DNA from 2 places in the Rahnella sp. PCH160 genome. Region 1 is predicted to be linked to the other one. Evidence: predicted binding sites of a transcription regulator. Region 1 holds the regulator's gene; the other holds the start of a gene.
The links. The regulator LexA, encoded in region 1, represses DNA repair genes until DNA is damaged. The targets are predictions, from matches to a motif close to TNCTGTATGTACATACAGNA.
Positions count from the first base shown of each region.

Region 2: the regulator LexA is predicted to act here: its motif matches at 1,115-1,134, upstream of ACM5QY_RS12120 (DNA translocase FtsK 4TM domain-containing protein).

Region 1 covers NZ_JBLOGT010000001.1:1,343,914-1,347,334, reverse strand. Annotated here, with positions in the region: gene dusA (tRNA dihydrouridine(20/20a) synthase DusA) at 1-167, opposite strand, end outside; gene zur (zinc uptake transcriptional repressor Zur) at 448-957, shown strand; gene ACM5QY_RS06185 (CsbD family protein) at 1,126-1,335, opposite strand; gene lexA (transcriptional repressor LexA) at 1,677-2,285, opposite strand; gene ACM5QY_RS06175 (diacylglycerol kinase) at 2,405-2,773, opposite strand; gene plsB (glycerol-3-phosphate 1-O-acyltransferase PlsB) at 2,912-3,421, shown strand, end outside.
Region 2 covers NZ_JBLOGT010000001.1:2,619,248-2,622,668, forward strand. Annotated here, with positions in the region: gene lrp (leucine-responsive transcriptional regulator Lrp) at 584-1,078, shown strand; gene ACM5QY_RS12120 (DNA translocase FtsK 4TM domain-containing protein) at 1,202-3,421, shown strand, end outside.

The DNA.
Region 1 (3,421 bases):
AGATAATCGCCTTTGCCATGAATGATCGCGCCGGTGGTGACCATTTCGGTGTACAGCAAGGTCTGGCCGGTCATCAGGCGGTGGAAATGGCGACAGTGACGGTCGGTCCAGTCGAGCATCGGCGCAACGGAAAAACGCTGAGCGGAAAAAGGCTGGGTTAAGGACATGGCGTTATGGGGCATTGCGTGTTGAGTTTCTGACATCGGCCTGACATTCGCTGAGGGGTTCGTGGCGCTCCCACCGGCACGATGGCCAGAGAGAAGGTAATCGCTGATTATACCACAGAACAAAGATTCGGCATCTTGCGCGGTTTAACGGGCTAACTCTCCCGCGCGCCCTCACAACTGAACGGCGCATAATTCGTCGATCTGGCTGAAGCATGATAAAATTAAGAATGGCTGCATGATGTGGCCTATTCATCCCAATCTGCGCTCAGAGAATGTTGCTATGACCCTGAATAATCCGGAAAAATTACTTTCACAAGCTGAAGAACTTTGCCAGCAGCGCAATGTTCGTCTTACGCCACAGCGGCTGGAAGTTTTGCGACTGATGGCGCAACAACCCGGTGCCATCAGCGCCTATGATTTGCTGGATCTGCTGCGCGTCAGCGAGCCGCAAGCCAAGCCGCCAACGGTTTACCGGGCGCTGGATTTCCTGCTGGAACAAGGGTTTATTCATCGGGTTGAATCGGCTAACAGCTATGTTCTCTGCCATCATTTCGAAGAGCCGAGCCATACGTCCGCGCTGTTTATCTGCGACCGCTGCGGGCTGGTCACGGAGAAAACCACTGACGGCATCGAAGAACGTCTGGCGAAACTGGCGATAGAATCAGGGTTTGAGCTGCGTCATTCAGTTGTTGAAGCGCATGGCTTGTGTGCGGAATGCAAAGTCGTTGAAACCTGCGACAGCCACGACCATTGCGAACATGACCACAGCATCGTGGTAAAAAAACGCTGAGAAAACAGATTTATATTAGCTGGAGTTTCGTAAGAAATTGAAGCGGACGGGTTTACAGCAGCAGAACTGAAAGGTTGGGTACATCCTTGTACCCGTATCCTGAATGCGTTCCGGGTAGGAGCAATAATTCTCAGGATACGTCACTGATACGCGAGGGGGAGTCGCGTGTTACCAGTGATGTTTGTTTTTCGATTCCCATTCCTTGAGCTCTTTCTCGGCCTGATCCTTCTGATAGCCATAACGCTCCTGAATCTTACCCACCAGTTGATCACGTTTACCTTCAAGCACTGTCAGGTCGTCGTCAGTCAGCTTGCCCCACTGTTCTTTCACTTTGCCTTTCAACTGCTTCCAGTTACCGTCGGCTTGGTCCTTATTCATAAAATATCTCCTGTTACCTTGGGTTGTGGAACTGCGCATTCGGTGTGCAGCCCGTACTTAACACTTCAAAGCTTAGTAGAGAATGCCAATTAATCTTCCTAAAGCAGGGATAAAAGCCACTATTAGGATTAATCCAAAGCAGGAAATAACGTGAAGACAGAATCTATCTTACTGAATAAGGCCGGTAATTTAGTGAGCAGACAGTGCAGAAGGCAAAGGGTTTTCTCGGGAAAATTTCAGGAAAGGGCATAAAACGACACCGCCCCGAACGGGGCGATGCTGGAACTTACAGGTGCGTCAGAGGCGGCTAACGCACCTGTAACGTAAAGATTGAACGCAGATTAGATCCAGTTGCCGTTACGAATAACGCCCACTGCCAGACCTTCAATGCTGAAATTCTGTTCGCGCAAATCAACCACAATCGGTTGAAATTCGCTGTTCTCAGGCAACAACTGAACGATACTGCCCTGTTTCTTCAGGCGTTTAACCGTGACTTCATCATCAATACGCGCAACGACAACCTGACCATTTCGGACATCCTGCGTTTTGTGTACTGCCAGCAGATCGCCATCCAGAATACCGATATCACGCATCGACATCCCGCTGACGCGCAGCAGGAAATCCGCACTCGGTTTAAACATGGCCGGATCGACCTGGTAATGGCCTTCGATGTGCTGCTGAGCCAGCAGCGGTTCACCGGCGGCAACGCGGCCAATCAGCGGTAAACCTTCTTCTTCTTCCATCAGCAAACGAATACCGCGCGACGCACCGGAAACGATCTCGATAACGCCTTTACGCGCCAGCGCTTTCAGGTGTTCTTCCGCCGCATTCGGGGAACGGAACCCGAGACGGGATGCAATCTCTGCGCGGGTCGGTGGCATACCGGTGGTGGAGATATGATCGCGAATAAGGTCGTAGACCTCTTGTTGTCTGGTCGTTAAAGCTTTCATTCCGCCCCCTGGTTGTTTATACAGTCTAGCTGTGAGTATATACAGCTAAACGGCCAATGAAAACCTAAGATTGAATAAAAACAGGGCATAACGGCAATTCCTGGAATGCAGATTCCAAATCAGAACCATCGCGGCCAAAAGATGCTGACCCAGACAAAAATCGCCAATATGATGGTCAGAAGTACGGCAGCGGAGCCAATATCTTTGGCGCGCCCTGACAGCACGTGAAACTCCGGCCCGATACGGTCAATCGCCGATTCTATGGCACTGTTAAGCAGTTCGGTCACACACACCAGCACAACGGAGCCGATCAGCAGGATGCGTTCTATACTGCTCACATCCAGCCAGAAAGATAATAAAATGAGCGGGATAGCAACACTGGCTTCCTGCCGAAAAGCGGCTTCATTTTGCCATGCGGCCTTCAGGCCTTTCCAGGAATAACCTGCGGCTTTATAGATGCGGGTAAATCCGGTGACTTGGTTCGCCATTCTGTTACTGCTCCTTGAGATATTGTCCTGCGGGTTTTGCGCATTTTAGCGGTTTAATGGTATCTCATCACCACAGATCTCCTCTGATCTTTCTGGTATCCTTGCGGCGAAATGGCTAACAAGAGGCTTCACGTTTTTATGTCAGGTTGGCGTAGACTTTATTACACATTATTGAATTTACCGCTTTCATTGCTGGTAAAGAGCAAGGTCATACCTTCAGATCCGGTTACCGAGTTGCACTTAGACCCGACCCGGCCAATTCTGTACGTATTGCCTTATAACTCCAAAGCCGATTTGCTGACATTGCGCGCGCAATGTCTGGCCGAAAATCTGCCCGATCCCCTTATCCCGCTGGAAATCGACGGAACGCTGCTGCCGAGCCACGTGTTTATTGCCGAAGGCCCGCGTGTTTTCTCCTATTACACGCCAAAGCAGGAATCGGTAAAGCTGTTCCACGATTATCTGGATTTGCACCGCAATAACCCGGATCTGGACATTCAGATGCTGCCCGTGTCGGTGATGTTTGGCCGTGCGCCGGGTCGAGAAGGCCACGATACGCCGCATCTGCGCGTGCTGAACGGCATCCAGAAATTCTTCGCCGTATTGTGGCTGGGGCGCGACAGTTTCGTCCGTTTCTCCAATACCGTT
Region 2 (3,421 bases), 1.3 Mb from region 1:
CCGTCGGTAACTGTTTGATGGGTAGGGTAAAAAACCAGCGTAAAAGTATTAACGCGTTGGTGTGTTGTTTACCAGTACGCGGCCTTTTGGATACAAATCACGGCAGTTTATGTGGATTTGACAGAAATAAGGTGTGAACTGAATTGTTATTGTTCAAAGATAAAACACAGCTAAAAAGGGGGCGCTGGCTTTTCAATCTGGCACGTTCTTCTGATTTTGCTTCTTTTACTTTGACAATCCGCTGTGCATTTGCGAAAACATCAGGGTAAGAAGAAATTAACTGCCTGTCTGTGACTTGAAATTATGCGATTGGCTGCTACCGGATCCGTTCTGGTCTTGCTTTTTGGCTTTTGGTTACAGCAGGGTTTAGTGAATCAGGTTGGCTGTTTACAACCTATTAATTTCGCAAGGTTATTTCTTTTGAGTATCCGCTTGTATGGCCGTGTTCCTTTTGACAGGGGATCAACACAGCTTTTGGATGCGTAAACCTTAACAATCGGGTCTTCGCTTGGGACAACCCTTAGACATTGAAGTTGGCTGGGGTATGGCAGGTACAGGGAAGGACAGCAGAGAGACAATAATAATGGTAGACAACAAAAAACGTCCGGGAAAAGATCTCGACCGTATTGACCGTAACATCCTCAACGAACTGCAAAAGGATGGCCGGATTTCAAACGTCGAGCTTTCCAAACGTGTGGGATTATCTCCAACGCCATGTCTGGAGCGCGTTCGTCGTCTGGAACGTCAGGGCTTCATTAATGGTTATACCGCACTGCTCAACCCGCATTATCTGGATGCTTCGTTGCTGGTATTTGTTGAGATCACTCTCAACCGTGGCGCGCCAGATGTGTTTGAACAGTTCAATGCGGCAGTGCAAAAACTCGAAGATATTCAGGAGTGTCATCTGGTTTCTGGGGATTTCGACTACCTGTTGAAAACCCGCGTACCTGATATGTCGGCTTACCGTAAGTTGTTAGGTGAGACTTTGCTTCGTCTGCCGGGTGTTAACGACACCCGTACCTATGTGGTAATGGAAGAAGTGAAGCAGACAAATCGCCTGGTCATTAAGACCCGGTAATTGTTCAGGTGCAAAACCTTGCATTTTTAGCTACACTCCTGTGTATCTATACAGCTATGGCGCCGGGGTCAACTCTCGGCGCTGTTGCTTTTTCTCAGTTCACAGGAACCTGGAGAGCCTTTCTTGAGCCAGGAATATACAGAAGATAAAGACGTTACCTTGAAAAAACTGAGCAATGGCCGCCGCATTCTGGAGGCTTTGCTGGTTGTGGTCGCGATTTTTGCTGCTTACTTGATGGCAGCACTGGTGAGTTTTAACCCCTCTGATCCAAGCTGGTCGCAGACCGCGTGGCATGGGCCTATTCATAACTGGGGCGGTGGTGTGGGTGCCTGGATGGCCGACACGCTGTTCTTCATCTTTGGCGTATTTGGTTACGCGATCCCCCCTATTATCCTGTGTCTTTGCTGGGCGGCTTTCCGTCAGCGCGATAATCAGGATTTCGTCGATTATTTTGCTCTGTCGCTGCGTCTCATTGGTACGCTGGCGCTGATCGTCACGTCTTGTGGTCTGGCATCCGTCAACGTGGATGACCTCTACTACTTCGCTTCGGGCGGTGTGATCGGCAGTTTGCTAAGCACGGCGATGACACCGTACTTCAATAACGTCGGGGCGACGCTGGTTCTGCTTTGCGTCTGGGCTGCCGGGCTGACGCTGTTCACCGGCTGGTCATGGCTGACGATCGCCGAAAAAATCGGCGGCGCTATTCTTGGCGTGACCAATATTGTGACAAACCGTTCACGTCGTGATGATGATTATGATTACGACGAGCAGGACGATGCGTTACTGGAAGAAAACGATGAAAAGCCGGCAGCGAAAGTGGTGCCCGCCGCCGTTGCTGCTACAGCGGCCGCTGTGCCTGCTACTGCTGCCGCTTCTGAGGTCGATGAAGATGACGTTCTTTTCTCTGCGCCTTCCGTGACAGACCCGGCAGGGCAAGCGCCTCAGGTTACGCCTGTGGTTGCACCCGAACCGGTTGCAGCGGCAGAAACGGTGAACCCTTACGCCGCAGAACCGCCAGTGGCAGACATCGCTCCGCCACCACAAGCGCCTCAGTCTGCCGCTCCGCCGTTATATAATTTCGAAATTCCGGAAGAAACACCGGTGCCGCGTCACCCGCAACCGGTACAGCAGTCACCTTCTCCGGCACCGGTTCAGCGCCGCGATGACGATGGCCCGAGCATGGGCAACTGGCAGACTGCGGTTGAGCACTCGCGCTCTCCGTTTGATTTCAGCTCAGCAGCACCTGATGCCGCCCAGATTGCCAGCGTCGCGGCCACCGCAGCGCTGGCTACCGGCCTGGCGCAGGCAGGGCAGTCTGCGGCAACGTCTGTCGGCAATACATTTATGCCAGCGTTCAGCGCCGTGAGTGATGAAAATCCTCAGATGAAAAAAGGTTTTGGACCGGAACTGCCGCGTCCAAATCCGGTGCGTATCCCTACGCGCCGCGAACTGGCTTCTTACGGCATTAAATTGCCGTCGCAGCGCATGGCCGAACAGCAGGAACATGCACAGGCGGCCGCGCAAAAAAATGTCGATCAACCTGACTGGCATAACGATCCACTGGCTCAGGCCGATGAGCAAGCCCGGCAGGAAGCGGTGTTACAGGAAGCTTTTGCTGCTCAACAGCAGGAACGCTACGGTGATTCAGTCACTGAAGTTGCACCTGACGACGAAGCGGCATTGCAGGAAGCAGAACTACGTAATGCTTTTGCTGCGCGTGAAAATGCCCGTTATGAGCAGGACGTCGAACCGCAAAGTGGCGTGGTTCAGCACCATCACTCCCAGAATCTGCCACCGGATGCTGCAAACACCGTTGCGGATGATTTTGCTGCGGCTGCGATGAAACTGAGCCAGCACGATGCGTTCAGCTTCTCGCCAATGGCGGATCTGGTCGATGACACACCGTCAGAACCATTATTCACGTTGTCCGCTCAGGCAGAGGAAGAACCGCAGCCCACTACCTTTGCACAGCAAGCGCCTTATCAGCGTCAGGCTACTTCAGAGCCTGTGCAACATGCGCAGGAATATGAAGCGCCACGTCAGTCATCTCCGTCGCCTCAGCCGGATATGGAAAGCCTGATCCATCCGTTCCTGATGCGCAATGAGCAGCCGCTGGTCAAGCCAACCACGCCGTTGCCGTCTCTGGATTTGCTGACGTCGCCACCGGCTGAAGCTGAACCTGTTGACGAGTTTGCACTCGAGCAGATGGGGAATCTGATTGAAGCGCGCCTGAATGATTACCGCATCAAAGCGGACGTCGTCGGGAAGTTGCCTGGGCCGGTTATCACCCGTTTCGAACTGGATCTGGCACCGGGCGTGAAAGCGGCGCGTATTTCGAACTTG